DNA from 3 places in the Pantoea sp. NSTU24 genome. Region 2 is predicted to be linked to each of the others. Evidence: predicted binding sites of a transcription regulator. Region 2 holds the regulator's gene; each other region holds the start of a gene.
The links. The regulator PurR, encoded in region 2, represses purine synthesis genes. The targets are predictions, from matches to a motif close to CANGCAAACGTTTGCNTG.

Region 1: cvpA (colicin V production protein) is a predicted target of PurR. The motif match lies at 4,198-4,215, and genes of this name have one in related genera.
Region 3: ACLHDD_RS03880 (amino acid aminotransferase) is a predicted target of PurR. The motif match lies at 5,221-5,238, and genes of this name have one in related genera.

The regions. Positions count from the first base shown of each region.
Region 1 is NZ_JBKIWZ010000001.1:2,069,491-2,079,644, forward strand. It holds gene ACLHDD_RS09725 (histidine ABC transporter permease HisQ) at 1-211, opposite strand, end outside; gene argT (lysine/arginine/ornithine ABC transporter substrate-binding protein ArgT) at 370-1,152, opposite strand; gene ACLHDD_RS09735 (UbiX family flavin prenyltransferase) at 1,412-1,981, opposite strand; gene purF (amidophosphoribosyltransferase) at 2,094-3,611, opposite strand; gene cvpA (colicin V production protein) at 3,649-4,134, opposite strand; gene dedD (cell division protein DedD) at 4,399-5,190, opposite strand; gene folC (bifunctional tetrahydrofolate synthase/dihydrofolate synthase) at 5,180-6,448, opposite strand; gene accD (acetyl-CoA carboxylase, carboxyltransferase subunit beta) at 6,543-7,457, opposite strand; gene ACLHDD_RS09765 (DedA family protein) at 7,602-8,264, opposite strand; gene truA (tRNA pseudouridine(38-40) synthase TruA) at 8,294-9,097, opposite strand; gene ACLHDD_RS09775 (aspartate-semialdehyde dehydrogenase) at 9,100-10,107, opposite strand.
Region 2 is NZ_JBKIWZ010000001.1:1,106,554-1,116,707, reverse strand. It holds gene ACLHDD_RS05510 (alkene reductase) at 1-276, shown strand, start outside; gene gloA (lactoylglutathione lyase) at 393-800, shown strand; gene rnt (ribonuclease T) at 920-1,594, shown strand; gene ACLHDD_RS05495 (Grx4 family monothiol glutaredoxin) at 1,637-1,972, opposite strand; gene ACLHDD_RS05490 (C40 family peptidase) at 2,338-3,135, shown strand; gene ACLHDD_RS05485 (YnhF family membrane protein) at 3,180-3,269, opposite strand; gene purR (HTH-type transcriptional repressor PurR) at 3,551-4,576, shown strand; gene punR (DNA-binding transcriptional activator PunR) at 4,573-5,478, opposite strand; gene punC (purine nucleoside transporter PunC) at 5,586-6,788, shown strand; gene cfa (cyclopropane fatty acyl phospholipid synthase) at 7,095-8,243, shown strand; gene ACLHDD_RS05460 (riboflavin synthase subunit alpha) at 8,552-9,214, opposite strand; gene ACLHDD_RS05455 (MATE family efflux transporter) at 9,418-10,154, shown strand, end outside.
Region 3 is NZ_JBKIWZ010000001.1:789,936-800,089, forward strand. It holds gene mukB (chromosome partition protein MukB) at 1-545, shown strand, start outside; gene ldtD (L,D-transpeptidase) at 695-2,506, shown strand; gene ACLHDD_RS03870 (DUF882 domain-containing protein) at 2,683-3,231, shown strand; gene ACLHDD_RS03875 (MBL fold metallo-hydrolase) at 3,271-3,900, shown strand; gene ACLHDD_RS03880 (amino acid aminotransferase) at 3,967-5,157, opposite strand; gene ompF (porin OmpF) at 5,389-6,549, opposite strand; gene asnS (asparagine--tRNA ligase) at 6,850-8,250, opposite strand; gene pncB (nicotinate phosphoribosyltransferase) at 8,407-9,612, opposite strand; gene pepN (aminopeptidase N) at 9,856-10,154, shown strand, end outside.

The DNA of each region.
Region 1 (10,154 bases), 960 kb from region 2:
CGTAGAAGATCAGCAACATCAGCACGAGGTCCGGCACACCGCGAATCAGCGTGGTATAACCTTCAAAAATGATCGCCAGAGGCCGGTTGCGTGACAGTTTCGCGCCTGCGCCAATCAGGCCCAGCAGCACCGCCAGCAGCACGGAGGTAAGCGCCAGTTCCAGCGTTACCAGGGTGCCCCGAAGAATTACATCAGAATAGCCATACAGCATCGAGAGGGTCCTGTCGTGGGGTGAAAACGAAACGCTGCCCGCCAGCGTTCGACGGGCAGTTTAGCTCTATCTCGTCTTTGCAGATACCGTCTGCCCCGAGCGAAGCGGCTCAGGCGGGCAGAGCGGCGTACTGCATAGCGGATAAAGCGACAGGATGGTTAGTCGCCGTACACGTTAAAGTCGAAGTATTTCTTCGCAATCTTGTCGTAGGTGCCATCTTTACGCATTTCGGTAAACGCTTTATCGATAGCCGCTTTCAGCTCGCTGTCATCTTTACGCAGTCCCATACCGGTGCCGACGCCAAAAATCTTGTCATCTTTCACCGCAGGACCGGCGAACGCATAGTTCTTACCGACCGGCTGCTTCAGGAAACCTTCACTGGCCTGCACTTCATCCTGGAAAGCTGCATCAATACGTCCGGCATTCAGATCCTGATAGACCAGATCCTGATTCGCATAAGGCGTAATGGTTACGCCTTTTGGCCGCCAGTTTTCATTAGCATAGGTTTCCTGGGTGGTGCCCTGCAGCAGACCGATATTTTTTCCTTTCAGCGACTCGATGGTCGGCTCGATCTTAGAGCCTTTTGGTGCCACTAAACGCGCATTCGCCGCATAGAGTTTTTCCGAGAAGGCAATCTCTTCCTGACGTTTGGCGGTGATTGAGAGTGAGGAGATGATGGCGTCGATTTTCTTCGCTTTCAGCGACGGGATCAGCGCATCAAAGTCACTTTCAACATAGGTACACTGGGTATGAATGCGTTTACAGATTTCGTTAGCGAGCTCGATGTCGAAGCCCACTAACTTGCCTTGCGCGTTTTTCGACTCAAACGGTGGGTAAGTTGGATCTGTACCAATACGGATCGAACCCGGTACGGCCGCAAAAACGCTGGCAGCACTGGATAAGCCCAGCATCAGGGAAAGAGCCAGAACACGCTTTTTCATAGATTACCCTCAAGTAAAGTGCTTTTTGTTATGTGGTTCGTGATGTGTTTGCGCAAATTAATCTGCATGTTTCATGCCAGTTCTGCAAGCAATCCACGCAGTTAGCGTGACGTCAGACCGGTGAAAATGCTGTGTTTGTGAGGGGAATATAGCAGCGAAGTAAAAGAGAAAAAGCGATGTTGTTAACTTTTGGTGCATCAAATGCACGAAGAGTGATCCCTGGCGCGCTTATGCACTAAATAAGTGCGCCAGCGGAACTTTATGCACCCTGCCAGCGCGTAAAGAGATCTTCCGGCAATTCAATATCAAACTGGTCGATGACCCGGTTCACGGTCTGATCGATCAGCGCGTCGATAGTCTCAGGGCGATGATAAAACGCGGGCACGGGCGGCATAATAATCGCCCCCAGCTCTGCGGCCGTGGTCATCATCCGCAAATGGCCGACATGCAGCGGGGTTTCCCGCACGCACAGCACCAGCTTGCGCTGCTCTTTCAGTACCACATCCGCGGCGCGGGTCAGCAATGAATCGCTGTAGCTGTGGACGATGCCCGACAACGTTTTCATCGAGCAGGGCAGGATCGCCATGCCCAGAGTTTTAAACGAGCCGGACGAGATATTTGCAGCAATATCGCGCACGTCATGCACCACATCGGCCAGCGCCTGGACATCGCGCAGCGAATAGTCGCTCTCCAGCCCCAGGGTCTGCCGCGCCGCGTTGCTCATAACCAGATGCGTTTCCACCCCTTCCACCTGCTGCAGCACCTGCAGCAGGCGCACGCCGTAAATCACCCCGCTTGCGCCAGAGATGCCAATGATGAGTCGTTTCATAGTCCAACCTTATATCTGCCAGTGCGCCATCATACGCGGCCAGCGGGATTCTGAAAACAAACAGGGCGGGATTGCTCCCGCCCTGCTTTATCCTGACCGGCTCAGTGCCACATCAGCCTTCGTTGTGCAGCTCAAGGTTCTCGACTTCATTCTGCCGCTGAAGCGCTTTGGCGTCATCGTTACGCAGCGATTCGAGATACTCCAGATACTGCTGATCGACATCTTTGGTGACGTAGACGCCGTTAAACACGGAGCACTCAAACTGTGCAATCTCCGGGTTCTCTTCACGCACCGCCTCGATCAGGTCGTTCAGGTCCTGGAAAATCAGCGCATCGGCTTTAATCAGCTGACGGATCTCTTCCACTTCGCGACCGTGGGCGATTAACTCGGTGGCGCTTGGCATATCAATACCGTAGACGTTCGGGAAACGGATCTCCGGGGCCGCAGAGGCCAGATAGACCCGTTTCGCGCCCGCTTCACGCGCCATCTCAATAATCTGCTCGGAGGTGGTGCCGCGGACGATCGAGTCATCCACCAGCAGCACGTTTTTATCACGGAATTCGGCGCGGTTCGCGTTGAGCTTGCGGCGCACCGCGCTGCGGCGTAACTGCTGGCCTGGCATGATAAAGGTCCGGCCCACGTAGCGGTTCTTCACAAAGCCCTGACGATAGGGTTTGTCGAGAATACGCGCAATTTCCAGCGCGATATCGGTTGAGGTTTCCGGAATCGGAATGACCACATCGATATCAAGATCTTCCCATTCGCGGGCAATCTTCTCGCCCAGCTTGGTGCCCATACGGACGCGGGCGCTGTAAACGGAGATTTTGTCCAGGAAGGAGTCCGGGCGGGCAAAATAGACATATTCAAACAGGCACGGATTGCTCTTCGGGTTTTCCGCGCACTGGCGGGTCGAAAGCTGGCCCTGCTCGGTGACATAAACCGCTTCGCCCGGTGCCACGTCACGAATGAACTCAAAGCCCAGCGTATCCAGCGCCACGCTTTCGGAGGCGACCATATATTCAGTGCGGCCATCGGCGATGACGCGCTTACCCAGCACCAGCGGACGGATGCCGTTTGGATCGCGGAAGGCAACCATACCATGCCCGATAATCATTGCGACGACGGCGTAGGCGCCACGCACCTGCTGATGCAGGGCGGCGACCGCCGCAAAAATGTTATCGGCTTCCAGCGGGTCATTCTGGAAACGATCCAGCTCCTGCGCAAAGATATTCAGCAGGATTTCAGAATCTGACGTGGTGTTAACGTGACGGCGGCCTTTTTCAAACAGATGCTTACGCAGCACGTGGGCGTTCGTCAGGTTACCGTTGTGCGCCAGGGTAATGCCATACGGCGAGTTTACATAGAAAGGTTGCGCTTCAGAGGCACTGGAGCTTCCCGCTGTGGGATAACGCGCGTGACCAATCCCCATGTTGCCCTGCAGACGCTGCATGTGGCGTGCTTCGAAAACGTCGCTGACGAGGCCGTTTGCCTTTCGCAAGCGGAAACATTTCAGCGCATCGATAGTACAAATGCCTGCGGCATCCTGCCCGCGGTGCTGGAGCACCGTTAACGCGTCATAGATCGACTGGTTGACCGGCATGAAACCGGTGATACCGACAATACCGCACATGTTGTCATTTCCTCATTAAGCCGCACTCCCGGTCACATCACCGGGGTAAAAAACTCGACGTGCTTTTCAGGTAATCAAAAAACCACCTGATGATATAACTGAACTCGGGAATGAGTTGGGACTGCTGCCAGTCCGGACTTCTGGAAAAGCCAGTGAATGTATCAAGGAAGAACAGCAAAGCGGCTACGATCAGCACACCCCGCAACGCCCCGAAACAGACGCCCAACACCCGGTCGGTTCCCGACAGGCCGGTTTTTTCCACCAGCGAGCCGATAACGTAGTTCACGATAGCCCCCACAATCAGGGTAGCCACAAACAGCACACCGATGGCAATACCGTTACGAACCAGTTCGTCGTCAAAACCTGTAAACCAGACTGCAAGGTAGGCGTAGTAATGACTGGCGACAAAAAACGCACATCCCCAGGTAACGAGAGATAAGGCTTCCCGGACAAACCCGCGAACCAGGCTGACCAGAGCCGAAAAACCAACTACCGCAATAATGACGTAATCAATCCAGATCATGAACTTTTCCAGCGCCAGTGCAATTGCACCCCTGCATCCAGTTCGGGGCGCATTCTAACAGAAAAAGAAAACGTTTGCGTAGCGGTTTTCTTTTTCTGCATCCATAAAAAGGGCGATGAAAAAAAAGACCCTCGCCCGGTTGATTTTCAGCCAGACAGTCCGTTGAAAATCTTCATATTTTCAGACCAGATACCAGCTTAACTGGTGAATCTGGCGGCGCAAAGACGCTGCCTGTTATTGCTATCGGCAGCGTCGATGAACGCGTTAACGAGCGCTGTACGGCTTCACGACGCCGCCCAGCCCTGAGAGGCTTTTCAGCTCGCCCACCGCGCTCTGCATTTTGGCTTTCGAGGCATCCGGTCCCACGTAAATGCGGGTGATCTGACCCTGTACCGGCGTCGAAGGCACGGTAAAGGCGCGGTAGCCTGACAGCCGCAGCTGCGCGACGATCTCATTGACTTTGCTGGCGTTCTTCAGCGCACCCAGCTGTACGACGTAAGCCTGTCCAGCCGGGGCGGTGCTCTCTGCGGCTTTCGGCGACTCTTCCTGCTTCGGCTGATCCTGCTTCGGCTGTTCCACCGCTTTTGGCTGCTCAACCGGCTTCGGTTTAGGCTGTTCCACCGTTTTTGGCTTCTGCTGCTCGACCGTTTTCGGCTTCGTCTGCTCGGTCACTTTGGGCTTGCGGGTTTCTTCCGCTTTCGGCTTCGTCACCGTCTGAGCAGGCACAGACTGATGCACCGGCGGCGGCGACACGACGGCCGGCTCGCTCTCTTCCTCAGGCTGCGTCCGCCCCTGCGCCGCCGTGGTACTGGCTGCGCCGCTGCTGTTGCTGACAGCACTGCCCGCACCTTCCGGTGGCTGAGCCGGTAAAGACTGCGTTACCGGCGGCACCATCTCGCTGTCCTGCTGATCGTCGGGTTTCGGCACCAGTGGAATGGCGGCGAACTCCTCTTTGTAATGCTTTTTCTGACCATCCAGTAGCCCCGGCAGTACAATCACGCCCACGGCGACCAGAATAACGGTACCGACTAAACGGTTCTGAAACTTACTTGCCACGTCCTTTCTCCGTTTCAATCGATTCCATGACCTGTGCCACAGTGTGGAATGAACCACAGACCAGCACGATATCCTGCGGCGCAGCACGCTGCCGCGCCTGCTGCCAGGCAAGCTCAACCGAGCCGAACGCCTCGCCCTGCGGCAGCGCGTCCAGCAGTTGCTCAGCACTGGCGCCGCGTGGCCCCGTCAGCGGCGCGCAATACCAGGCATCGACGACCGGCGCCAGCGCGGCCAGCGTTCCGGCGATGTCTTTATCATGCAGCATACCCACAACGGCGTGCACCTTGCCGCGTTTCGGCAGGGCCGCCAGCCGTGACGCCAGATAGGTCGCCGCGTGCGGATTGTGAGCGACATCCAGAATCACGCGTGGTGACTCGCTGAGGGTCTGAAACCGTCCTGGCAGCATCGCCAGTGGCAGGCTGGCGCGGATCTGCGCCTCACTGAGCGCAAGGCCAGAAACCCGCAGCGCCGCCAGCGCTGTAGCCGCATTCGGCAACGGCACCTGCGGCAGCGGCAGATCGTTCAGCTCACCATGCGCATCGCGCAGCGACCAGCTCTCCGTCTGCGCATGCCAGGACCAGTCCACATCACGCTGTAACAGCTGCGCGCCTTTTTCCTGCGCGACGCGGGCAATGCTCTGCGGCATTTCGGCTTCGCCAACCACAGCAGGCTTTCCGGCGCGGAAGACACCGGCTTTCTCTCGTCCGATGCTTTCGCGATCCGGGCCAAGCCAGTCAGTGTGATCCAGCGCGATGCTGGTGATGACGGCGACATCAGCGTCCACAATATTGGTGGCATCCAGCCGTCCGCCCAGACCGACTTCCAGGATCACCACATCGAGCTGCGCCTGGCGGAACAGGTTCAGCGCCGAGAGCGTGCCAAATTCAAAGTAGGTCAGCGAAATATCTGCCCGTCCGGCCTCGATTTCCGCGAAGCTGGCGCAGTGCTGCGCCTCACTCAGTTCCTGACCCTGCACCCGGACGCGTTCGGTGTAGCGCACCAGATGGGGCGAACTGTAGACGCCCACGCGATAGCCTGCGGCGATTAGTAGCGTTTCCAGCGTGCGACAGGTCGTGCCTTTGCCGTTGGTTCCGGCTACGGTAAAGACAAAAGGAGCGGGTTTGAGCAGGTCGAGACGAAGTGCTACCTGACGAATACGGTCCAGACCCAGTTCGATGGCCTGAGTATGCAGGTGCTCAAGATAATAAAGCCACGTGGCCAAAGGCGACGTGGCTTGAGGAAGGTGAAGATTGTCCATATGTCCCGTTTTGCTTATTGATACCCGCCAGACGGATGCTGCGGTATACGGTGCATTGGTAAGAGGCACGACGGGCGTGCCTCTCTATCTCCTGTCAGGCCTCGTTGCTTTCCGATTCAGTCGTCGCAGGAACGGACTGTTCACCGTCATGCAGCGGTGCCGGCAGGTTCATCATTTTGGCCAGCAGGCTCGCCAGTTTATAGCGCATTTCCGGACGGCGAATGATCATGTCGATCGCGCCCTTCTCAATCAGGAACTCACTGCGCTGGAAGCCCGGCGGCAGTTTTTCACGCACGGTCTGTTCAATAACGCGTGGACCGGCAAAGCCGATCAGCGCTTTCGGTTCCGCGACGTTGAGGTCGCCCAGCATCGCAAAACTGGCGGAGACGCCGCCCATGGTCGGGTCAGTCAGCACAGAAATGTAAGGCAGACCGCGTTCCTGCATTTTTGCCAGCGCCGCACTGGTTTTCGCCATCTGCATCAGCGACATCAGCGCTTCCTGCATACGGGCACCCCCACTGGCGGAGAAGCAGATCAGCGGGCAGTTATCTTCCAGCGCCTGCTCAACGGCACGGACGAAACGTGCACCCACGACAGAGCCCATGGAACCGCCCATAAAGGCAAATTCAAAGGCGGCCGTCACAACCGGCATGCCGTGCAGCTGACCTTTCATTACGATCAATGCATCTTTTTCGCCGGTGTCTTTCTGGGCGGCGACCAGACGATCTTTATACTTCTTGGAATCGCGGAACTTGAGCAGATCTTTAGGCTCGAGTTCACTGCCAAGCTCAACCAGGGTGCCCTGATCGAGGAAACTGCCAAGGCGCTCACGGGCATGCATACGCATGTGGTGGTCACACTTCGGGCAGACCTCAAGATTGCGCTCCAGTTCAGCGCGGTAAAGCACCTGTCCACAGCTGTCACACTTCGTCCACACCCCTTCCGGGATGCTAGCTTTGCGCGCAGGCGTTGTGGTGCTCTTATTAAGAATGCGTTCAATCCAGCTCATTGATGACCTTTCTGTTAAAAACTGACCTGGTCCAGTCGTCTTGATACTGCTGAAAACCGCTTCAGCAGACGGTAAATGTCGCTCATTAAACCACAACCTGTTCAGACTGTGGATAAAAATCTGGTCTTACCCCTGAGCGAAACCTCAGGGCTGCTTCTGCTGCTTCGCCTGACGGCGATGACGCCAGACTTCGATCACACCCGGCAGAATCGAGACCAGGATAATGCCCACAATCAGCAGCTTCAGGTTTTCCTGTACCACCGGCAGATCACCAAACAGGTAGCCGGCATACGAGAACAGCAGCACCCACAGCAGTGCACCCGAGACGTTAAACAGCGCGAAGTGGCGATAGGACATGTGGCCCATTCCGGCCACAAACGGTGCAAAGGTCCGGACAATCGGTACAAAACGCGCCAGGATAATGGTTTTTCCACCGTGACGGGCATAAAACGCGTGGGTTTTATCCAGATAGCTGCGACGGAAAATCTTCGAGTCCGGGTTACTGAACAACCGCTCGCCAAAGAGACGGCCAATGGTGTAGTTCACCGCATCGCCCAGCACAGCCGCCACCACCAGCAATGTCACCATCAGATGCACATTAAGATCGTTCCCCGGCAGCGCCGCCAGCGCGCCTGCCACAAACAGCAGCGAATCACCTGGCAGAAACGGCGTGACAACCAGCCCGGTTTCGCAGAACAGAATCAGGAACAAAATAGCGTAAATCCACACACCGTACTGTGCAACCAGTTCGGCAAGATGCACATCAATGTGCAAAATAAAATCAACCAGAAAATGGAGAAACTCCATAGGGCGCCCTTTAAAGTCCTGAAAGTGAATTAATCCGCGAGGAACAACGGTCCCATCGGCGGCTGTGGTAACGCAAAGTGCGATGGATAATCCACCGCTACCAGATACAACCCTTCTGCCCGGGCGGTGGCGGCGGCTAATGTCCGATCCTTCGCCGCCAGCAGCGTTGCCATCCATGACTCCGGCTGATTGCCGCAGCCTATCTCCATCAGGCTGCCCACGATATTGCGCACCATGTGATGCACAAAGGCGTTGGCCTTGATATCCACAATGACGTAAGCGCCCTGGCGCGTCACGTTAAGGTGGATCACGTTGCGCCACGGCGTGCGTGACTGACACTGCACCGCGCGGAACGAGGTGAAATCATTCTCGCCCAGCAGGCACTGCCCGGCGCGATGCATTTTCTCCGCATCCAGGGGGTGGTAAAAGTGCGTCACTCCCTTCGCCAGCACCGCCGGACGCAGGCGCTGATTATAAATCAGGTAGCGATAGCGGCGCGCTGTGGCGCTGAAGCGGGCATGAAACGCGTCCGGCACCGCCTTTACCCAGCGAACCGCAATATCCGACGGCAGATTGGCGTTAACGCCCAGCGTCCAGGCCCCGTCCGGCCGCTGCGAGGTGGTTTCGAAATGCACCACCTGTCCGGTTCCGTGCACGCCCGCATCGGTGCGACCTGCGCAGAAAATGCTGACCGGATGGTCGGCTACTTTCGACAGGGCCCGCTCTACCTTCTCCTGCACGCTGCGGACTTCATTCTGACGCTGCCAGCCATAGTAGTGGCTGCCATCATATTCAATACCGAGCGCCAGCTTGTGCGTCTGACCTTCTGACATGGTTACAGATACTCCTGAACCAGTTTCTCAGCAGTTTTTACCGCCATCAGCGCGCCACCAAAGCGAATGTTGTCCGCCACAGACCAGAACTGCAGCAGCTCCGGGATGCCGTAGTCGTTACGGACGCAGCCGATGCTCAGCTCGCCATTCCCCGAAGCATCCGTCACCGGTGTCGGCACCTCATCCTCTTCGCTCAGACGAATATCTGCCGCCAGTGCCAGCTCAGCACGCGCTTCTTCCGCCGAAAGCGGACGCAGGTTCTCAATGTGGACAATCTGCGCATTACCGTAGAACACCGGTGCCTGCACGCTGCTGACCGCAATCGGTAAGCCGTCGTCCTGCAACACCTTACGCACCTGATCAATCAGACGGCGTTCACTTTCGACGCTGCCTTCGGCATCAGCCTGCTGTGGCATCAGGTTAAAGGCCAGCTGACGACCAAAATGGTGCTCATCGGCCGGAATACCGTTCAGCAGTCGGGCACTTTCACCGGCCAGCGCATCTACGGCCACTTTGCCGTAGCTGGAGACAGAGAGCAGGTTCGTCACCTGCAGACGTCCCAGGCCCGCCGCATCCACCAGCGGTTTGATGGCGGTCAGCAGCTGGCTCACCAGGTTATCGGCCACGCTGATAATGTTGCGGTTGCGGTAATCCGCCAGCACGTGCGGGTTCACATCCGGCACCACCAGCGGCACATCGGGCTCCAGCGCAAACAGCTCACTGCTGTCGATCACCAGACAGCCTGCGTTAGCGGCGTCATCGGCATAGCGCGCCGAGGCGTCACGTCCGGCCACGAAAAAGGCCAGCTGCGCCTGGGACCAGTCGAACGACTCTGCATTTTCGACCCGCAGCGAGCGGCCGTCGACGCGTTTTGTTTCGCCCGCGCTGTTCTCGCTGGCCAGTAAATATAATTCACCAACCGGGAACTGGCGTTCCGCCAGCAGTTCCAGTACAGCGTTCCCTACTGCGCCTGTCGCGCCAAGTAGCGCAATATTCCAGCCGTCAGACATGTTGGTTTACTCCAGACAATGACATAAAAACAGAAGGCGGTGATATT
Region 2 (10,154 bases):
GACTGGGCGGGCGGCAAACCTTACACCGACGCTTTCCGTCAGAAAGTGCGCGATCTTTTCCCGGGAGCTATCATCGGGGCCGGTGCCTATACCGTAGAGAAAGCGGATGATTTGATTGGTCGCGGTCTGATTGATGCGGTCGCCTTTGGTCGTGACTACATCGCAAACCCGGATCTGGTTGAACGTCTTCAACAGGATGCGCCACTCAACCCGCAGCGCCCGGAGAGCTTCTACGGCGGCGGCGCGGAAGGGTATATCGATTACCCGACGCTGTAATCGGGTCCGGCTGTCGTCCGGGACGATGACGGCAGCCATTATTCACAGGCGATTTTGATCGCTATACTTAGCGCTGGGTCATCCGGCGATGGCGTTTTTATTTCAAAGAGGATGTTATGCGTTTACTTCATACCATGCTGCGCGTTGGCGATCTGCAACGTTCAATCGATTTCTACACCCGTGTGCTGGGCATGCGCGTGCTGCGTCAGAGCGAAAACACCGAATATAAATACACCCTGGCCTTTGTGGGCTACACCGATGAAAGTGAAGGGGCGGTCATTGAGCTGACCTACAACTGGGGCGTCGACAGCTATGACCTGGGCAACGCCTATGGCCATATCGCGCTGGGCGTGGATGACGCAGCAGCGGCCTGCGAACGCATCCGTAATGACGGTGGTAAAGTCACGCGTGAAGCCGGCCCGGTTAAAGGTGGCTCGACCATTATTGCCTTTGTTGAAGATCCCGATGGATACAAAATCGAGCTGATCGAAAACAAAGATGCCGGTAAAGGCCTTGGCAACTAAATGGCTTCTCAGCCTGCCCGCCCGGGCGGGCTGAATCCCCTTCTCTGCGCTCTATCTGCTGCACCCGGCCCTGTTTTTTGCCATAATGCGCGCTGCCCTTTTTCTGCAGCGAGATCCTGATGTCTGAATCGAATTCCCCTAATGCACTCAATCAACGTTTCCGTGGCTTCTACCCGGTGGTGATCGACGTTGAGACCGCAGGTTTCAATGCGCAGACCGATGCGTTACTGGAAATTGCCGCTATTACGCTGAAAATGGATGAAGAGGGCTGGATTGGGATTGATCAGACGCTGCATTTCAACGTCGAACCCTTTGCCGGATCGCTGCTGCATCCGGAAGCACTCGCCTTTACCGGCATCGACCCCAGCAATCCCCTGCGGGGCGCGGTCAGCGAGTATGAAGCGCTGCACGCTATCTTCAAAATGGTACGTAAAGGGATTAAGGACAGCGGCTGTAACCGCGCTATCATGGTGGCGCACAACGCCACGTTCGACCTTAACTTTATGTCCGCCGCAGCGGAACGTGCCAGCCTGAAACGTAATCCGTTCCATCCGTTTGCCACCTTTGACACCGCCGCCCTGAGCGGACTGGTGCTGGGACAGACCGTACTGGCGAAAGCCTGTATAGCCGCGGGAATGGAGTTTGACAGTTCACAGGCGCATTCCGCGCTTTATGATACTCAGCAGACGGCAACCCTGTTCTGTGAGCTGGTTAACCGCTGGAAACGTCTGGGCGGCTGGCCGCTCCCCTTTGCCGGAGACGCTGCCGACGCAGACGCCGGGGAAACGGCGTAATCGTGCACAATGAAAAAGGCCGACGTGATGTCGGCCTTTTTTTTATTCTGCTTCTTTAAATTTTTCTGCGGTCTCTTTGATCAGTGACTGCAGTTCACCACGCTGCAACATCTCAACGATGATGTCGCATCCGCCGACCAGCTCGCCATCAACCCACAGCTGCGGGAACGTAGGCCAGTTGGCGTATTTCGGCAGCTCGGCACGAATGTCCGGGTTCTGCAGAATATCCACGTAAGCAAAACGCTCACCACAGGCTGACAGCGCCTGCACCGCCTGTGCAGAGAAACCGCAGCTTGGCAGTTTCGGGGAACCTTTCATGTACAGCAGGATCGGGTTTTCTGCGATCTGGCGCTGAATTTTTTCTACAGTACTCATAATTGCCTTCCTTAATTCGCGACTTCGTGTTTGTTTATTGTAGCGACTTCGCAGCTGGACTGAAAACGAGATTTTGCCTGCTGCCCGCCTGAATAGCCATCATGGTTAAGTTATGTCGCAATGCGTCACATTTCCTGATGATTAACAGTGGATAACAGATTAATAATTCGTAATAGTTTTGCTGATATAAGACGCTGAAAATGTTCATTTTCGACGCAATTTCGATGGTTACAAAGATTAATAATAAAAGGCCTTACAGTTTTTAAAAGAACTGGACTAGAATGGCCTGGGCGCTGATCTTTGATCAGATTAATCTCAACTTTGTCACGGTGCGTAGTGGCCATGACAACTTAACTGACTAACGGACTATGCGTTTAATCATTACGCTTTTCATGCTGGCCTTTGCGCAACTGTTTTTCAACACTGCCGCTGCGTCGCCTCACGCACCGGTGAACGTCAGTACGCATAAAGCAGAGAAAAAGAGTGCGCGCGACGATGAACGTCGCAAGCGTCGCACGGTCAAAACGGTCACAAAAAAACCGCGCGTGACGCCGGTTCAGAAACTCAAAACAAAGAAACAGAAAAAAGCTGAACTCACCGCGACACAGACACCTGCTAAAAAGACCTCGCTTAAAACTGCCCGTATCAGCAAGAATCATGAAAAGAAACGTTATGGTCATCAGCGTACGCTGAAAACTGCCGACGCGGACGCCCGCGAAACCGGCACGATTAAAATGAGTAAGTCTCACCGTCAGCGTTACCAGAAAGCGCGTGAAACGGCGATGACAAAGCTGATGGGCCAGCTGGGTAAACCCTATCAGTGGGGCGGAACATCACCGCACACGGGTTTCGACTGCAGTGGCCTGGTCTGGTACGCCTACAAAGATCTGGTGAAGTTTAAGATCCCACGCACCGCGAACGAGATGTACCACCTGCGTGATGCCGCGCCGATCAAGCGTGAATCACTGGAGAAAGGGGACCTGGTCTTCTTCCGCATTAATGGCCGCGGCACCGCCGATCATGTCGGTGTTTACCTGGGCGACGGCAAGTTTATTCAGTCGCCACGTACCGGCAAAGATATTCAGATTAGCGCCTTAGGGGAAGATTACTGGCAGCGTCACTACATCGGTGCCCGCCGGGTTATGACGCCGAAAACTATCCGCTGAACCGCAACACAGCCAAAAAAAGCCGGGAAAGTCCCGGCTTTTTTTTAGTGCAGAATGGCGGTAAAACTAAAGGCCACAATCATCAGCAGACAGCCAACGGTGGTCATTAACGCCAGTTTGAGATCGGAACTCATTGCTCACCTCTTAACCTTACTGTTTTCAGGGTTACTCCATTTTCCCACAGGATACGGTAAAAATCTCGTTTTATCCGCCCAGCCTTGTTAGAATCCCGCTTTCGTTGCGCAACGCGCGCAACGCTGATTCCGTTTGCGCATCTTTTCAGGCGTGTTTACCTCCGCCAGCGGCTGTTCAGCCGCCATAAACGCGGCATTTTTGCGAAAAATTCCCTGAGCATACGCAAACGTTTAACATTAAGCTTATCATAGCGTTAGATAAGCACTGGAGTCCGATTCTCATGGCAACAATAAAAGATGTGGCAAAACGCGCTGGCGTCTCCACAACCACCGTTTCGCACGTCATTAACAAAACCCGCTTTGTCGCTGAAGAGACGCGTGATGCGGTCTGGCAGGCGATTAAAGAACTGCACTACTCGCCGAGCGCCGTGGCACGCAGCCTGAAAGTGAACCACACCCGCACGCTGGGGCTTCTGGCTACCTCCAGCGAAGCGCCCTACTTCGCTGAAATTATCGAAGCCGTTGAGAATCACTGCTTTGATAAAGGCTACACGCTGATCCTGGGTAATGCGCATAACGATCTGCAAAAGCAGCGCGCCTATCTCAGTATGATGGCGCAGAAGCGCGTAGACGGCCTGTTGGTGATGTGCTCCGAATACCCGGACGACCTGCTGCAGATGCTGGAAGAGAACCGTAATATCCCGATGGTGGTGATGGACTGGGGCGAATCCCGCGCTGATTTCACCGACACAGTGCTGGACAATGCCTTCCAGGGCGGTTATCTGGCTGGCCGCTATCTGATTGAACGCGGACACCGTGATATCGGGGCTATCCCCGGCCAGATGGAGCGTAATACCGGTGGCGGCCGCCATGCCGGTTTCCTGAAAGCGCTGGAAGAAGCAGGTATTCAGCCACGGGACGAATGGATTGTTCAGGGTGACTTTGAGCCGGAATCAGGCTATCAGGCAATGCAGCAGATCCTGTCGCAGAAACAGCGTCCTACAGCGGTGTTCTGTGGCGGCGACATCATGGCGATGGGCGCGATTTGTGCTGCCGATGAGATGGGGCTGCGCGTTCCTCAGGATATTTCGGTGATCGGATATGACAATGTGCGCAACGCGCGCTATTTCGCACCAGCCCTGACCACCGTTCATCAGCCAAAAGCCCAGTTGGGTGAAAAAGCGCTGGATATGCTGCTGGACCGTATCACCAGCAAACGCGAAGTGTCGCAAACCATTGAGGTTCACCCGACGCTGATCGAACGTCGTTCCGTCGCCGACGGCCCGTTCCGCGACTACCGACGTTAATCTTCGCTTAACCACTCCTGATTAAGCGTCTGTGCATCACCCAGATAGCTGAGCAACCAGCCTGTCGCGGGTGATGCACGATCTTCTGCCCAGCTGACGCAGCAGGGACTGTCCGGAAAGGGAACCGGCAGCGTCAGCTCGGCCAGATCGCCGCTGTCGAGCAGTGGCCTGGCCAGATGACCGGGCACCATCGCCACACACAATCCAGCCTGCACACACTCCAGCCCGGTCTGCCACTCCGGCACGACCAGCCTGCGCTGATTATCCAGCGTCCACGTCATGCGGCGCGGCAACGCCCGCGAGGTGTCTTCCAGTACCAGTGACGGCCAGCTGCGCAGTGTGTCATCATCGATCTGGCTTGCCTGCGTCAGAGGATGATCGGGCGCGACTACGCAGCGCCAGTTCAGTGTGCCCATATCGCGGAAGGCAAAACGTCCGCCTACCGGTATGGCCTGAGTGGCGCCAATCGCGATCTCCACCCGCCCATCAGCCAGTGCATCCCAGACACCATTAAACACTTCATAGCTGATGCTCAGCTCCATGTCCGGAAAGTGGCGATAGAAATCTTTGACCAGCTGACGGGTACGCTGAGGCTTGGCGATACGGTCAACGGCAATACTCAGCTGGCCGCGCCAGCCATTCGCCAGCTGCTGACACTGTCTGCGGGTAGCGAGCATTTTTTTGATGACGCTGCGCCCTTCGCGCACAAAATGTTCCCCAGCCGGAGTCAGTACCACTTCCCGATGCTGACGTTCAAACAGCGGGACTGCCAGCCACTGCTCGAGCTGGCGCACGGTGTAGCTGATGGCAGAGGGCACCCGATGCAACTCCTGGGCTGCCGCGCTGAAACTGCCTCCGCGGGCTACCGCGTCAACCACCTCTAATGCATATTCGGACCACATAATCAGCCTTCAAAAATTTTAACAGCAATCGGCAAATATTAGCGTTTCACAGCAGCGAGCGCACCTTTTACACTCTGCCGCGTTTATCCTGCAACCCTGAGAATCAGATGTTATCGAACAAAGGATTTATGCCCTATCTTGCCCTGCTGAGTATGCTGGGCTTTCTGGCTACGGATATGTACCTGCCCGCATTCGGTGCGATGCAGCAGACTTTTAACACCTCACCCGGACTGATCAGCGCCAGTATGAGTCTCTTTCTGGCGGGCTTCGCCTGTGGTCAGCTTTTCTGGGGTCCGCTCTCGGACAGGATTGGCCGCAAGCCAGTTCTGCTGGCCGGCCTCGCGCTGTTTGCCGTTGGCTGCGCCGGCATGCTGTGGGTCAGCGATATCTCTCTGATGCTGGTACTGCGTTTCGTTCAGGCGATTGGTGTCTGTGCCGCTGCCGTGAGCTGGCAGGCGCTGGTGATAGATCGCTATCCTGCCGCCCGCGCCAGCAAAGTGTTTGCCACCATCATGCCGCTGGTCGCCCTTTCCCCGGCCCTGGCGCCGTTGCTGGGTGCCTGGCTGATCGGTCACTTCCACTGGCGGTCCATTTTTCTGGTACTGACGCTGATTGCGGTCGCGCTGATCCTGGTGACCTTACGTCTGCCCACCGCACGTAAGGCTGCGGAAGAGAAAAAATCCCAGCCCGGCTTCTTTACGCTGCTTAAATCAGGCCTCTACCGCGGCAATGTGCTGATCTACTCCGCCTGCTCTGCCAGCTTTTTCGCGTGGCTGACCGGTTCCCCCTTTATCCTGGCGGATCTGGGCCTTTCGCCCGCCGATATCGGCCTGAGCTATGTGCCGCAAACGCTCGCTTTTCTGATGGGTGGTTTTGGCTGTCGTGCCTTGCTCAACCGCTTTAATGGCGCACAGCTCCTGCCTGTGCTGCTGGGAATTTACAGCCTGAGCATTCTGGCCCTGTTCGCCGTAGCGCTTGCAGGCAACAGCACCCTGGCTGGGCTGATGGTGCCCTTCTGCGGCATGGCGCTGGCAAACGGCGCAATCTACCCGATTGTAGTCGCCAGTGCGCTGATGCCGTTCCCGCACGCCACCGGTAAAGCGGCCGCGCTGCAGAATACGCTGCAGCTGGGACTCTGCTTCATCGCCAGCCTGGCCGTGTCGGCGGGCTTAACCCAGCCCCTGTTTACCACTACACTGATCATGACGATAACGATCCTGCTCGCGCTGATCGGTTACGTTATGCAGCGCGCCGCAAGCGCACAAACGGTTGTTGCCTCCTCGCAGTCTGCCTGCCAGGATAATCCGTAACACACTGACTTTTAGTTAGCACCCTAACAATAAGTCATTGAACATTGACCCGCGTGAGAATACACTCATGCGGGTCAACTAATCTTTAGCAATTCAAAAACATAATAACGTAGTAACTTGATTGGCAGCCTGTTGCCGGGACGGTATCTGCACGCGTTATTCTTACCTTCCGCCCTGACACAGGCCATTCCAGTCCTCTGTACCACACAGTTAACCGGTGTGCGGAGTCATCCGTTACGTTTTTCAACGCCTGACAAATTGGCTACTCTTTGTTCAGGCTCAGACTGGACAGGTGGTGGAAAAGCTATGAGTTCATCTTATGCAGAAGCAGTAAGCCCTGAAGAGAATCCCTGGTTTCACATCGTTCATGAACTGCTGGAAAAAGCGGATATCGAAATTAACGGTTCACGTCCCTGGGATATTCAGGTCACTCATCCTGGCTTCTTTAAACGAGTCCTGCAGGAGGGATCGCTCGGGCTCGGTGAGAGCTACATGGATGGCTGGTGGACATGTGATCGGCTGGATATGTTCTTCCATCGCGTGCTTAAGCACAGACTTGATCAGCAGCTTCCGCATCACTTCAAAGACACGCTGCGTATCGCCGCCGCGCGATTAACGAATCTGCAATCGAGAAAACGGGCCTGGATTGTCGGCAAAGAGCATTACGACCTGGGTAACGACCTTTTTTCACGGATGCTCGATCCCGCCATGCAATACTCCTGCGGCTACTGGAAAGAGGCCACGACGCTGGCGGCCGCTCAGGAAGCCAAACTGGATATGATCTGCCGTAAGCTGGCGCTGAAGCCGGGGATGTCGCTGCTGGATATCGGCTGTGGCTGGGGCGGGCTGGCGGAATTTGCCGCGCGTCATTATGGTGTCAGCGTGCATGGCGTGACGATCTCTGCCGAACAACAGAAGCTGGCGCAGCAGCGCTGCAGCGGCTTAGATGTCACTATTCTGTTGCAGGATTATCGCGATCTCAACGAGCAGTTTGATCGCATCGTATCGGTGGGGATGTTCGAGCATGTCGGCCCGAAAAACTACGCCACTTACTTTGATGTCGTCGATCGCAATCTGAAGCCAGACGGGCTTTTTCTTTTACACACGATTGGCGCGATCAGGACGGATATGCGTGTTGATCCCTGGATCGATAAATATATTTTCCCCAATGGCTGCCTGCCTTCGGTGCGTCACATCGCAGATGCCAGCGAACCCCATTTTATTCTGGAGGACTGGCACAACTTCGGGGCCGATTACGACAGAACCCTGATGGCGTGGCATGAGCGTTTTTTACAGGCCTGGCCGGAACTGGCTGACAGCTACGGCGAACGCTTTAAACGGATGTTCACCTACTATCTTAACGCCTGCGCCGGGGCCTTCCGCGCGCGCGATATCCAGCTGTGGCAAATCGTTTTCAGTCGGGGCGTTGAGGGCGGATTGCGGGTAGCACGATAGCGTCCGGCTGGCATGGCGCGGCTGCCGGGTCTTGCCACAGCGCACAGGCGTAACGCGCAGGAAACAGGTTCAGAAAAGAAGGTGCCCCACCGTCCGGAAAACAGACCTGCCGGGCCAGGCTAACGCCATGCGTCAGCCTGGAAAAGGGGCACCTCCGGGAGGGATGCACCAGGATGCGGACCAGGCTGAGCCTGTCATCGCGTGGCTTAAGTCTCTTCCGGACCTGCCCCCTGCTCTCTGCAACGTTACGGCGTCACGGCAAACAGGACCCGATTTTGTTATCACAACTTCAGGCGCGTTCGCGCCTTTTACTCATTTTCTGCGGCAGGCTGGCCGGTCAGCACTTTCATCGCCGCTTCAGCATCGCGCTGGGCGAGGACACGCTCAACGGTATCGACTATCGCCTGAGTGTGCGGATCGATCTCAATGTTAACCCGCTGACCAAAGGTTTTCGTGCCCAGCGTGGTGCGTTCAAGCGTTTCCGGAATCAGATAAACACAGAATTTCGTTTTCGTGACGTCGCCGACTGTCAGGCTGATGCCATCAATACCGACAAAGCCCTTATGCAGGATATATTTCATCTGCAGCGGGTCCTGGATTTTAAACCAGACTTCACGGTTATGTTCCGACTGGATAATCTTGCAGATTTCCGCAGTGGTCATGATATGACCTGACATCAGGTGGCCACCAATCTCATCGCCGAACTTCGCGGCACGCTCAATGTTGACCACGTCGCCCTGACGCAGATCGCCAAGATTAGTGACGCGCAAGGTCTCTTTAATCAGATCGAAACTGACAAGGTCACCCTTGATGGCCGTTACGGTCAGGCAGCAGCCGTTATGCGCAACAGATGCCCCCAGCGCCAGCCCTGGCAGAAGTTCTCCCGGCAGGCGGACAGTATGGGTTCGAAACAGCTCTTTTTCTTCAATGGACACGATTTCAGCAGTGCCCTGCACAATACCGGTAAACATAGTCTTTGCCTCTGCGAAGTTTGGGCTATTCTATCACAGCTCAGGTTCGCTGTTGGATTTCAGCCCGCACGCCCCCGCCCTTGAAGCGATAAAACGCATCGTGTGACAAAGATTGGCGAATGCGGTTGCGCCAGTTACACTTACTCGCGCAATTTTCCGGGCGTCTCTGCCCTTTTAATTTCATTAACTCGTCAGGTGTTAACGTGCAGAAGTATTTAACAGAAGCGCGTCAATTGCTGGCCCTTGCGATTCCTGTCATCCTGGCTCAGGTGGCTCAGACCGCAATGGGATTTGTGGATACCATTATGGCCGGCGCAGTCAGCGCCACGGATATGGCCGCCGTCGCTGTCGGCACCTCTGTCTGGCTCCCGGCCATCCTGTTTGGTCATGGTCTTCTGCTTGCATTGACGCCCACCGTTGCGCAACTCAACGGCTCAGGCCGCCGCGAACGCATCGCTGAACAGATCCGCCAGGGATACTGGCTCGCCTTTTTTGTCTCCGTACTGATTATGGTACTGCTGTGGCATGCCGGTTATCTGATCCGCGCAATGCATGACATCGATCCGCAACTGGCGCTGAAGGCCGAAGGCTACCTGCATGCCCTGCTGTTTGGCGCACCGGGTTACCTTTTCTTTCAGGTTTTGCGTAACCAGTGTGAAGGGCTGTCGAAGACCAAACCCGGCATGGTGCTGGGCTTCCTGGGACTGATGTTTAATATCCCGCTGAACTATATCTTTATCTATGGCCATTTCGGCATGCCCGCGCTGGGCGGCGTCGGCTGCGGTGTCGCGACGGCGTCGGTCTACTGGGTGATGTTTATCTGCATGCGCTTCTGGATGCGGCGGATGGGCAGCATGCGCGACATCCAAATGGCGAGCCGCTGGTCGCCGCCGTCGCGGGTGATCCTGGGTCGCCTGTTCGCGCTGGGCTTGCCGGTGGC
Region 3 (10,154 bases), 320 kb from region 2:
TTTATCAGCGCCTGAACCCGCATATCGACATGGGGCAGCGCACGCCGCAGACCATCGGTGAAGAGCTGCTGGACTACCGCAACTATCTGGAGATGGAAGTGGAAGTTAACCGTGGATCGGATGGCTGGCTGCGCGCAGAGAGTGGCGCGCTGTCAACCGGTGAGGCGATCGGTACCGGTATGTCCATTCTGGTAATGGTGGTGCAGAGCTGGGAAGAGGAGTCACGCCGTCTGCGCGGCAAAGACATTTCGCCCTGCCGTCTGCTGTTCCTCGACGAGGCGGCGCGACTGGATGCCCGTTCCATCGCTACGCTGTTTGAGCTGTGTGAGCGACTGGAGATGCAGCTGGTCATTGCCGCACCAGAAAACATCAGCCCGGAGAAAGGCACGACCTACAAACTGGTGCGTAAAGTGTTCAATAACACTGAGCACGTTCATGTGGTTGGGCTGCGTGGTTTTGCCGCCGATCCCTCACCGGTACGGCCGGGAAGCGACGTGGATGCGTTACCCGATTTAACCGCTGAAAATTCCGGGGCAGAAACGTAGTCAAAAACTGAACCATTGGTTAATCTGGTCACGGCATTTGTCACAGGAGGCAAATGCCGTTTTTGTTTGTATACTCAACATTATGAGTAGGAGCCCGAACGCAGTCGTTACAGGGAACGCTGCGGAGTTGAGAAGATAAGGGGGCAGGGATGTTGCTGGTAAAAAAGGTTAATCATCATCGCGTTATATCATTGTTAGCGCTGGCGCTAACAGCTGTTCCATTTACGCTACCACAGGCTGCGATTATCGCTGCGCTGCCCGGCAAAACGCATGCGGCACTCTCCGTCTCTGAAAGTCAGCAACGTATCCGCCAGGCTTTTTCCAGCGCCGATCAGCCGTTTTATCAGGCGCCGCTGGCGGCGCTCTACGCCTCACGCAATATGCAGCCGCTCTGGCAGGATACTCAGGCGGTGGAGAAGTTTCAGCAGCAGCTGGCCGAGGTGGCGCTGTCCGGCGTTCAACCGCAGTTCACCCGCTGGATTGAGCGTCTGACTAACCCGGCGATTACCGGGTTTGCGCGGGATGTCACGCTCTCTGATGCGATGCTGGGTTATCTGCAGTTCGTCTCCAGCGTCCCGACCCAGGGGGAGACCTGGCTCTATAGCAACGTTCCCTACCGACTGACGCAGCCGTCGGTTGCGGTGGTCAATCAGTGGCAGAATGCGGTCAATGCCGGAGCGGCCAGCCACTTTATCGCCTCACTGCAGCCGCAGCATCCCCAGTATAAGCTGATGCACGCCGCGCTGAAGACGCTGCTCAGCGACCGGGAGCCCTGGCCACAGCTGAAAAGCAGTGAAACGCTGCGTCCGGGTCAGGTCAGCGCTGATGTACCGGCGCTGCGGGAAATATTGCAGCGCAGCGGCATGTTAACGGCGCAGGTGAATGCACCGGCACCCGATGACGATGCGGTGCCGGTCGCCTCTTCGCCGGTGACGCACAGCGACCAGCCGGTGGCGGTCAGCCCGTCTGCCGCGCCGATCAGCAATCTGATTTCCCCTGCGCCGCAGTCGCCCGGCAACGTCCAGAGTCAGACGCTGGACGGCAACACGGCCAATATTTACGATGAGACGCTGGTGGCGGCGGTGAAGCGTTTCCAGCAGTGGCAGGGACTGGATGGCGATGGCGCTATCGGGGCCAGAACGCGGCAGTGGCTCAACGTCTCCCCGCAGATGCGCGCCTCGCTGCTGGCGCTGAATATTCAGCGACTACGTCTGCTGCCGGACGATATGCACAACGGCATCATGGTCAACATCGCCAACTACTCGCTGATCTACTACAACAACGGCAATAAGATTCTCTCCTCGCGGGTTATCGTCGGGCGTCCCGATCGTAAAACGCCGTTGATGCGCAGCGCGCTGAATAATGTGGTGCTGAATCCGCCGTGGAACGTGCCGACGACGCTGGTGCGCAAGGATATCATTCCCAAAGTGAAGCAGGATCCGACCTATCTCTACAAGCATGGTTACACCCTGCTGTCGGGCTGGAGCGCGGACGCCGAAGTGATCGATCCCAGCATGATCGACTGGCGTATGGTGACCGCCTCTTCATTTCCTTACCGGCTGATTCAGGCACCGGGTGAGGCCAACGCGCTGGGACGTTATAAATTCAATATGCCCAGCTCGGATGCGATCTATCTGCATGACACGCCCAACCATAACCTGTTCCAGCGCGATATCCGTGCGCTCAGCTCAGGCTGTGTGCGGGTGAACAAGGCCTCCGAACTGGCGGGTCTGCTGCTGCAGGATGCAGGCTGGAATGACTCCCGCATCTCCAGCACCCTGAAAGAGGGCGATACGCGCTATGTGCCGATTCGCCACCGCATACCGGTCAATCTTTACTATCTGACGGCATGGGTCGCGGATGATGGCAAACCGCAGTTCCGCACAGATATTTACAATTATGATGATACGGCGCGTTCGGGCAGCCAGGCGCTGAGCCGCGCAGAGCAATTGCTGCTCTAGTGATTGATTTTGCATCGTTAGCGGTGCAGGGAGAAGAGGCAGCCAGAGGCGATCCCGGTGCGGGTCGCCTCGCAAACTGCGGGCAGGTGGGTTGACGCTCCACTGAGAGAAAGTTATGGTTCGGCCTGTGCGCTTTTTGCACATGACTATGGCTTGACTCTCAGGTAATCCGCTACATGTCTACTATTGATTCTCTTCGTCGCAAACTACTGCTCTGCAGTAGCGCCGCCGCCGGACTGGCACTCCTGCCAGCTTCTGCCAGGGCCTCGCTTTCAACGTCTCGTCCGCGTGTGCTGATGCTCAATAACCTTCACACCGGTGAAACCCTTAAAACTGAGTTTTTTAATGGTAAGAGTTACGACAAGGATGAGTTGTCACGATTAAATCACTTTTTCCGGGACTATCGCGCCAACAAAGTCAAAAGCATCGACCCCCATCTGTTTGACCAGATTTTCCGTCTGCAGGCCCTGCTGGGCATGCGCAAGCCGATCCAGCTGGTGTCGGGCTATCGCTCTCTGGCCACCAATAACATGCTGCGCGAGAGCGGCCCTGGGGTAGCAAAGCACAGCTATCACACCAAAGGTCAGGCGATGGATTTTCATATTGAAGGGGTTTCGTTAGCGAATGTACGCAAAGCGGCGTTATCTCTGCGCGCCGGTGGTGTAGGATATTACCCCCGCAGTAACTTTGTGCACATTGACACCGGGCCGGTCAGGCACTGGTAACGACACCGGCAACGCTGCGTGAGCCGGTCATGGAGCGTTATGAATTATCACATTATTCCTGTTACAGCGTTTGCTCAGAACTGTTCCGTTATCTGGTGCGAGACCACGCGTGAAGCCGCGCTGGTCGACCCTGGCGGCGATGCTGAACTGATTAAGCAAACGCTGGAACAGCTTAGTCTCAAACCCGCTCAGATCCTGCTGACGCATGGCCATCTGGATCATGTCGGGGCCGCCGTGGAGCTGGCTGCCTTCTATGATATTCAGATTGTGGGGCCGCAAAAGCGCGATGCTTTCTGGCTGGAGGCGTTGCCCACGCAGAGCCGGATGTTCGGACTGGAAGAGTGCGCGCCTTTTACCCCCGATCGCTGGCTGGAAGAGGGCGAGAGCGTGCAGGTCGGTCTGACCACGCTGGAGGTGCTGCACTGTCCGGGACACTCGCCCGGACATGTTGTGTTCTTTGATCGTCCGGGGCGCTTGCTGATCTCCGGTGACGTCATTTTCAATGGCGGCATCGGGCGCACTGACTTCCCGCAGGGCGATCACCAGCAGTTAATCGCGGCTATCCGCAGCAAACTGCTGCCGCTGGGCGATGATGTGACGTTTCTGCCCGGTCACGGCCCGATCTCCACGCTGGGTCATGAACGCATCAGCAACCCTTTCCTGCAGTAAAAAAACGCCTTTTTCCTGCCATAAAAAAATGGGCCATCCGGCCCATTTTTTGTTTCGTCGTCTGCGTTACAGCACGGCGACAATCGCTTCACACAGCGCCGACATATTGTCTGGCGTCATGCCCGCCACGTTCACGCGGCCTGAGTTGACGGCATAGACGCCAAACTCTTCCCGCAGGCGAATCACCTGTTCTTTGGTTAAGCCGCTGAACGAGAACATACCGTTCTGTTTAATAATAAAGCTGAAATCGCGCTGTGCGCCTTTTTCCGCCAGGGTGTTTACAAACAGCTGACGCATGCGCTGGATGCGCTGACGCATATCCGACAGCTCCTGTTCCCAGATCGTGCGCAGCGTGTCATTGCCCAGGATCGTGGCGACCACCGCCGCACCGTGAGCCGGTGGGTTGGAATAGTTGGAGCGGATAGTATATTTCACCTGGCTGAACGCGGTATCGGCTACGTTAGCATCCGCTGCCACCAGCGTGATGGCACCCACGCGCTCGTTGTAAAGACCAAAGTTCTTGGAGTAAGAGCTGGCAACGATCAGCTCCTGATGTGAGGCGGCAAAGATGCGCAGACCCTCTGCGTCTTCCTCCAGACCGCGGGCAAAGCCCTGGTAGGCGAAATCGAATAACGGCAGCCAGCCATTGGCCTGAGAGAGCTGCGCCAGCTGTTGCCACTGCTCTGCGGTCGGGTCAATCCCGGTCGGGTTATGGCAGCAGCCGTGGAACAGCACCACATCACCCGGCTGAACCTGCTGCAGCGACGCGATCATTCCTTCAAAGTCCAGCGAATGGCTTTCTGCGTCGTAATAGTGATAGTCACAGACTTCAAGACCGGCAGCGTTAAACACGTTGTGATGATTCGGCCAGGTTGGATTGCTGATCCAGACCCGCTTCACCGTGGTCTGCGTAGCAAGGAAATCGGCTGCAACACGCAGTGCGCCTGTACCGCCCGGCGTCTGCGCGGTGCGTGCGCGGCTGGCAGCGATAAGCGGGCTCTGATTGCCGAACAGCAGGGCCTGGGTGCAGCGGGCGAAATCCGCCAGACCGTCAATGCTGAGATAGTTTTTTGTGGTTTCGTTTTCCAGCAGGTATTGCTCAGCCTTTTTAACACTGGTCAGCACCGGAGTCTTGCCGGTTTCGTCTTTATAAACGCCGATACCCAGATTGATTTTTTCAGGGCGGTCATCGGCACGAAACAGATCGGCCAGCCCAAGAATAGGATCGGCGGGTGCCGCAGAGATCGATTCAAACATGTGTCAGGTCCATTAGCGTGAACGTAAGCAAGAGGACTCTCAGGTTAGCGCCCGACCGGGCAAATGCCAACCGTTTGCGAGACAAATTCCTGCATTTTGCGCGACATATAACGTGACGGGGAGGTCAGCGTGAGAATGCAGTGGGAAAGGTGGCGTAAAAGGCTGATATCGGGAATCGCAGCCATAAAAAAACGGGGCCAGAGCCCCGTTTTTTAACATGCTGAAGCAGGATTAGAACTGGTAAACCAGGCCAACACCCACAACGTCATCTGTATTCAGATTCAGACGGTTGTTGTCATCCAGCTGGTTGATTTTGTAATCAACGTAGGTAGACATGTTTTTGTTGAAGTAGTAAGTCGCGCCAACGTCGAAGTATTTGACCAGGTCAGCATCGCCCACGCCTTCGATATCCTTGCCTTTAGACTGTACGTAGGCCAGGGATGGACGCAGACCGAAGTCGAACTGATACTGTGCAACCAGCTCAATGTTCTGCGCTTTGTTAGCAAAGCCAGTTGTTGAGAAAGCGTTACCGTTAGCCAGTGTACCGGTAGTGGTAATTGGTGTTGAGTTACGGGTTTCGCCGTACATTGCAGCCAGGTACACGTTGTTCGCATCGTATTTCAGAGCAGTTGCCCAGTTTTCAGCACGTTTGCCTGCGCCCTGACCGGTCACGTTGGTAAATGCAGCACCACCGCCATTTGCGGCGCTAGGCGTGATGGTAGTCTGTGCACCGGCTGCCTGCGCATCAGTACGGTCGCTGCTGCTATATGCCGCTGCGAAGCCTACACCGATTGGAGAAACGTAGGTGGTAGATACACCATAGCCGTCGCCATTGGAACGACGAATAGAGTCACGTTCGTTTTTACCTTGATACTGAAGGGCAAAGTCCCAGCCATCAACCAGGCCGAAGAAGTTGGTGTTACGGTAGGTCAGCAGGCCGGTGCTGCGGCCGTTCATGAAGTTATCTGAATATCCTGAATCGCCACCGAACTCTGGCAGCATATCGGTCCAGCCGATTGCATCGTAGACCACACCGTAGTTACGGCCGTAGTCGATTGAGCCAGCATCGCCGAATTTCAGACCGGCAAAGCCCAGACGGGTTTTGTTGCCGTCCTGTGCGTCAGAACCTTCAGAGTTGTTCGCCTGAATGTTGTATTCCCACTGGCCGTAACCGGTCAGCTGATCGTTGATCTGGGTTTCGCCTTTGAAGCCGAAGCGAACATAAGAGTTGTCACCGTTGTTGCCGTCGTCATCTGAGAAGTAATGCAGACCAACAGCTTTACCGTACAGGTCCAGTTTGTTGCCGTCTTTGTTATAGATTTCTGCAGCGTTTGCTGCGCCGGCGGCTAACAGAGCAGGGATAACCACTGCAAGAATATTGCGCTTCATCATTATTCATTACCCTCATTGGAGTTATTTGTACACCTGCCACTGCCGTCAGGAAATCTTTACGGAACCCTGAGCGAAGTTTGGTGTCTTCCTGTGTCTGCACGCATCTTTCCATCCCCCCCGCCGTAATTCTAGCGCGAAAATGCTACTAAACTCGTAATCTGGTTTCCAAAGGAAAATATGTATTACAAAATGTAAAAAATACGGAACTTTGTGAGACAACTCAAAATTTATAAAAATAAAAAAAGGCCGGCAGTGCCGACCTCCTTATATATATGAATTTCTTATATTTAATGCTTAATCTTAGAAACTCGCGTTGCGTGGCGTACGTGGGAAGGGAATAACGTCCCTGACATTCTGTACGCCGGTGACATAGGCGATTAAACGTTCAAAGCCCAGACCGAAGCCAGAATGTGGCACGGTACCGTAGCGACGCAGGTCACGATACCACCAGTAATCTTCTTTGTTCAGGCCCATCTCTTCCAGTCGCGCATCCAGCACATCCAGACGTTCTTCACGCTGTGAACCGCCAATGATTTCACCGATGCCCGGCGCCAGAACGTCCATTGCCGCTACGGTTTTACCATCGTCGTTCAGGCGCATATAAAATGCCTTGATGTCTTTCGGATAGTTTTTCACCACGACTGGCGCTTTGAAGTGTTTCTCAGCCAGATAGCGTTCATGCTCAGAAGAGAGGTCGATGCCCCAGGAAACCGGGTTTTCGAAGCTCTGACCGCAGTTCATCAGGATCTCGACCGCATCGGTATAGTTGACCTGCGCGAAATCGGTGGTAATGAAGCGCTGCAGGCGTTCTACCGCTTCTTTGTCTACGCGCTCGGCAAAGAAGGCCATATCATCGGCGCGCTCTTCCAGTACCGCGTTAAAGACATACTTCAGCATGGCTTCCGCCAGGTCGGCCGCATCATCCAGCGAGGCAAACGCAATTTCCGGCTCCAGCATCCAGAATTCCGCCAGATGACGGCTGGTGTTAGAGTTTTCTGCGCGGAACGTCGGGCCGAAGGTGTAGATTTTCGACAGGGCGCTGGCGTAGGTTTCGCCATTCAGCTGACCCGAGACGGTCAGGAAGGCCTCTTTACCAAAGAAATCTTCGCTGAAGTCAACGTTGCCCTGATCGTTACGCGGCAGGTTTTCCAGATCCAGCGTGGAAACACGGAACATTTCCCCGGCACCTTCGGTATCGGAGGCGGTAATCAGCGGGGTAGAGACCCAGAAATAGCCGTTCTCATGGAAGAAGCGGTGCAGCGCCTGCGCCAGCGTATGACGGACGCGGGCGACCGCACCGATCAGATTAGTGCGCGGACGCAGGTGCGCCACTTCACGCAGATACTCGATGCTGTGGCGTTTCGCCGCCATCGGGTAGCTGTCGGGATCTTCGACCCAGCCAACCACTTCCAGACCGGTCGCCTGAATCTCAAAAGCCTGGCCCTGACCCGGCGAGGCCACCACTTTACCGGTGACGATAACGGAACAGCCTGTGGTCAGACGCAGCACTTCATCCTGATAATTATTCAGAGAATTATTGACGACAGCCTGAACGGGATTAAAGCAGGAGCCATCGTAGACGGCGATGAAGGAAAGACCGGCTTTTGAATCTCTTCGGGTACGCACCCAACCACGTACGGTGACTTCACTGTCAACCGCGACGCGACCGTGCAGTACATCCGCTACAGGCACTACGCTCATAAATATCTCTCTATATAGAAGAAGTGAGTAAAAAGTTGCCCCATCCGGGGTTTTGCTATGTTACTTGCGAGTCTTCAGGAAACAAGCAAAATTCAGGGGGAAAGCGGATTTATTACAGCAGAGGCGGGGCGCATCAACGCCCCGATTAAGCAGGATTCAGCTCGCTTTTTTCACCAGAGGCAGATCGAAGGCTTTACGCAGGGCGCGGACAAAGGCCTTATCCTGACAGATTGTTTTACCCGGGCTGTCTGAGAGCTTCGCTACCGGCTTGCCGTTGCACTGCACCAGTTTGATGACGATATTCAGCGGCGTCACGCCCGGAATGTCGCAGGTCAGGCGGGTTCCGATGCCAAACACCACGTTGGTTCGCTGACCAAAATGGCGATAAAGCGTCAGCGCTTTGTCGAGGTTCAGGTTGTCTGAAAAAACCAGGTTTTTGCTGAGGGGATCAATACCCAGTTTCTGATAGTGGGCGAGCGCTTTCTCTCCCCATTCAACCGGATCGCCGGAGTCGTGGCGCAATCCCTGATAGCGATTGGCAAAGACCGGCCCGAAATCACGCAGGAATGCATCCATTGCAATACAGTCCGTCAGGGCAATGCCCAGCTGGTCATCATACTCATCCAGCCACGCCTGCAGCGCCGCACGCTGGCTGTTGGCCAGCACCGGACTGATTTGCTGAAACGCCTGGAACCACTCATGCGCCTGGGTGCCCACCGGCGTCAGTGACAGACGACGGGCCAGATCATAGTTACTGGTACCAATCAGCCACGGAAAATCCTGCTTCAGCGTAGAGACAATGGCCTCCTGCACATCCTGTGAATAGCGGCGACGGGTGCCAAAATCCATCAGGCGGAAGCGTGACATATCAAGGTCAGCAACCTCCGTTTTAAAGGCGCTGAGTTTCTGTTGCAGATGGTCGACCGCCTGCTGGGTGGTGACCTGCGGCGTGCGATGACGGTGCACGATCTCGCTGATCAGCGCCAGTAACGGCACCTCCCACATAATCACTTCACGCCACGGCCCCTGGATGCGGATATCCAGCACGCCGTGATGATTACGGACTTCAACCTGGCGCGGGTTATAACGAAACTGGCGCAGCCAGTGAAGATAGTCCTGGCGGAAAAAGGGAAGGCGAGACAACCATGTCGCTTCGTCATCAGTCAGCGCCAGGTTTTGCATGGTGGTGATCGCGTCACGAATTTCGTCAGCGTAGAGACCCAGCTGTTCATCGCCGCGGCAGCGAAACTCCGCCTTCACCGTAACATCATAATAACGGTGGAAAACGGCCTGCTGCATATGGAGCTTATAGGCATCCGTATCCAGCAGCGAGGTCAGTATCGGAGAAGCATGTCCTGTCATGGCGCGTTTCAGCATCCTGTTCGGTGGCGCAGAGCCCGGTGTTGTACACAGTCATAAAGACGCAAAAGTATAATTCACTATCTGAAGCCGATCACAGCATATTTCAGTCGGGCGGGTCGAGGCCAATCTGTGCCTTTGTTAACAAACTGTATCCATTTAATCATTCCGGTGCTTTGTGCGTGGCAAGCTTGTAGTAACAAGCTTAGACTTTGCCGGTAAACTTATAACAACGCGAGACGCAATATGACGCAACAGCCCCAAATCAAGTATCGCCACGACTATCGTGCGCCTGATTACACCATTACTGACATTGATTTAACCTTTGAGCTGGATGCGTCGACCACGCAGGTCACAGCCATCAGCCAGGTTAAACGACTGGGCGACAGCCAGGCTGAGCTGCGTCTGGACGGCGAAGATTTAACGCTGATTGCGCTGGAGATCGACGGGCAGCCCTGGACCGCCTACCGGGAAGAAGAGGGCGCGCTGATTATCAGCCAGTTGCCGGACAGCTTCACCCTGAAAATCGTCAACGACATTCATCC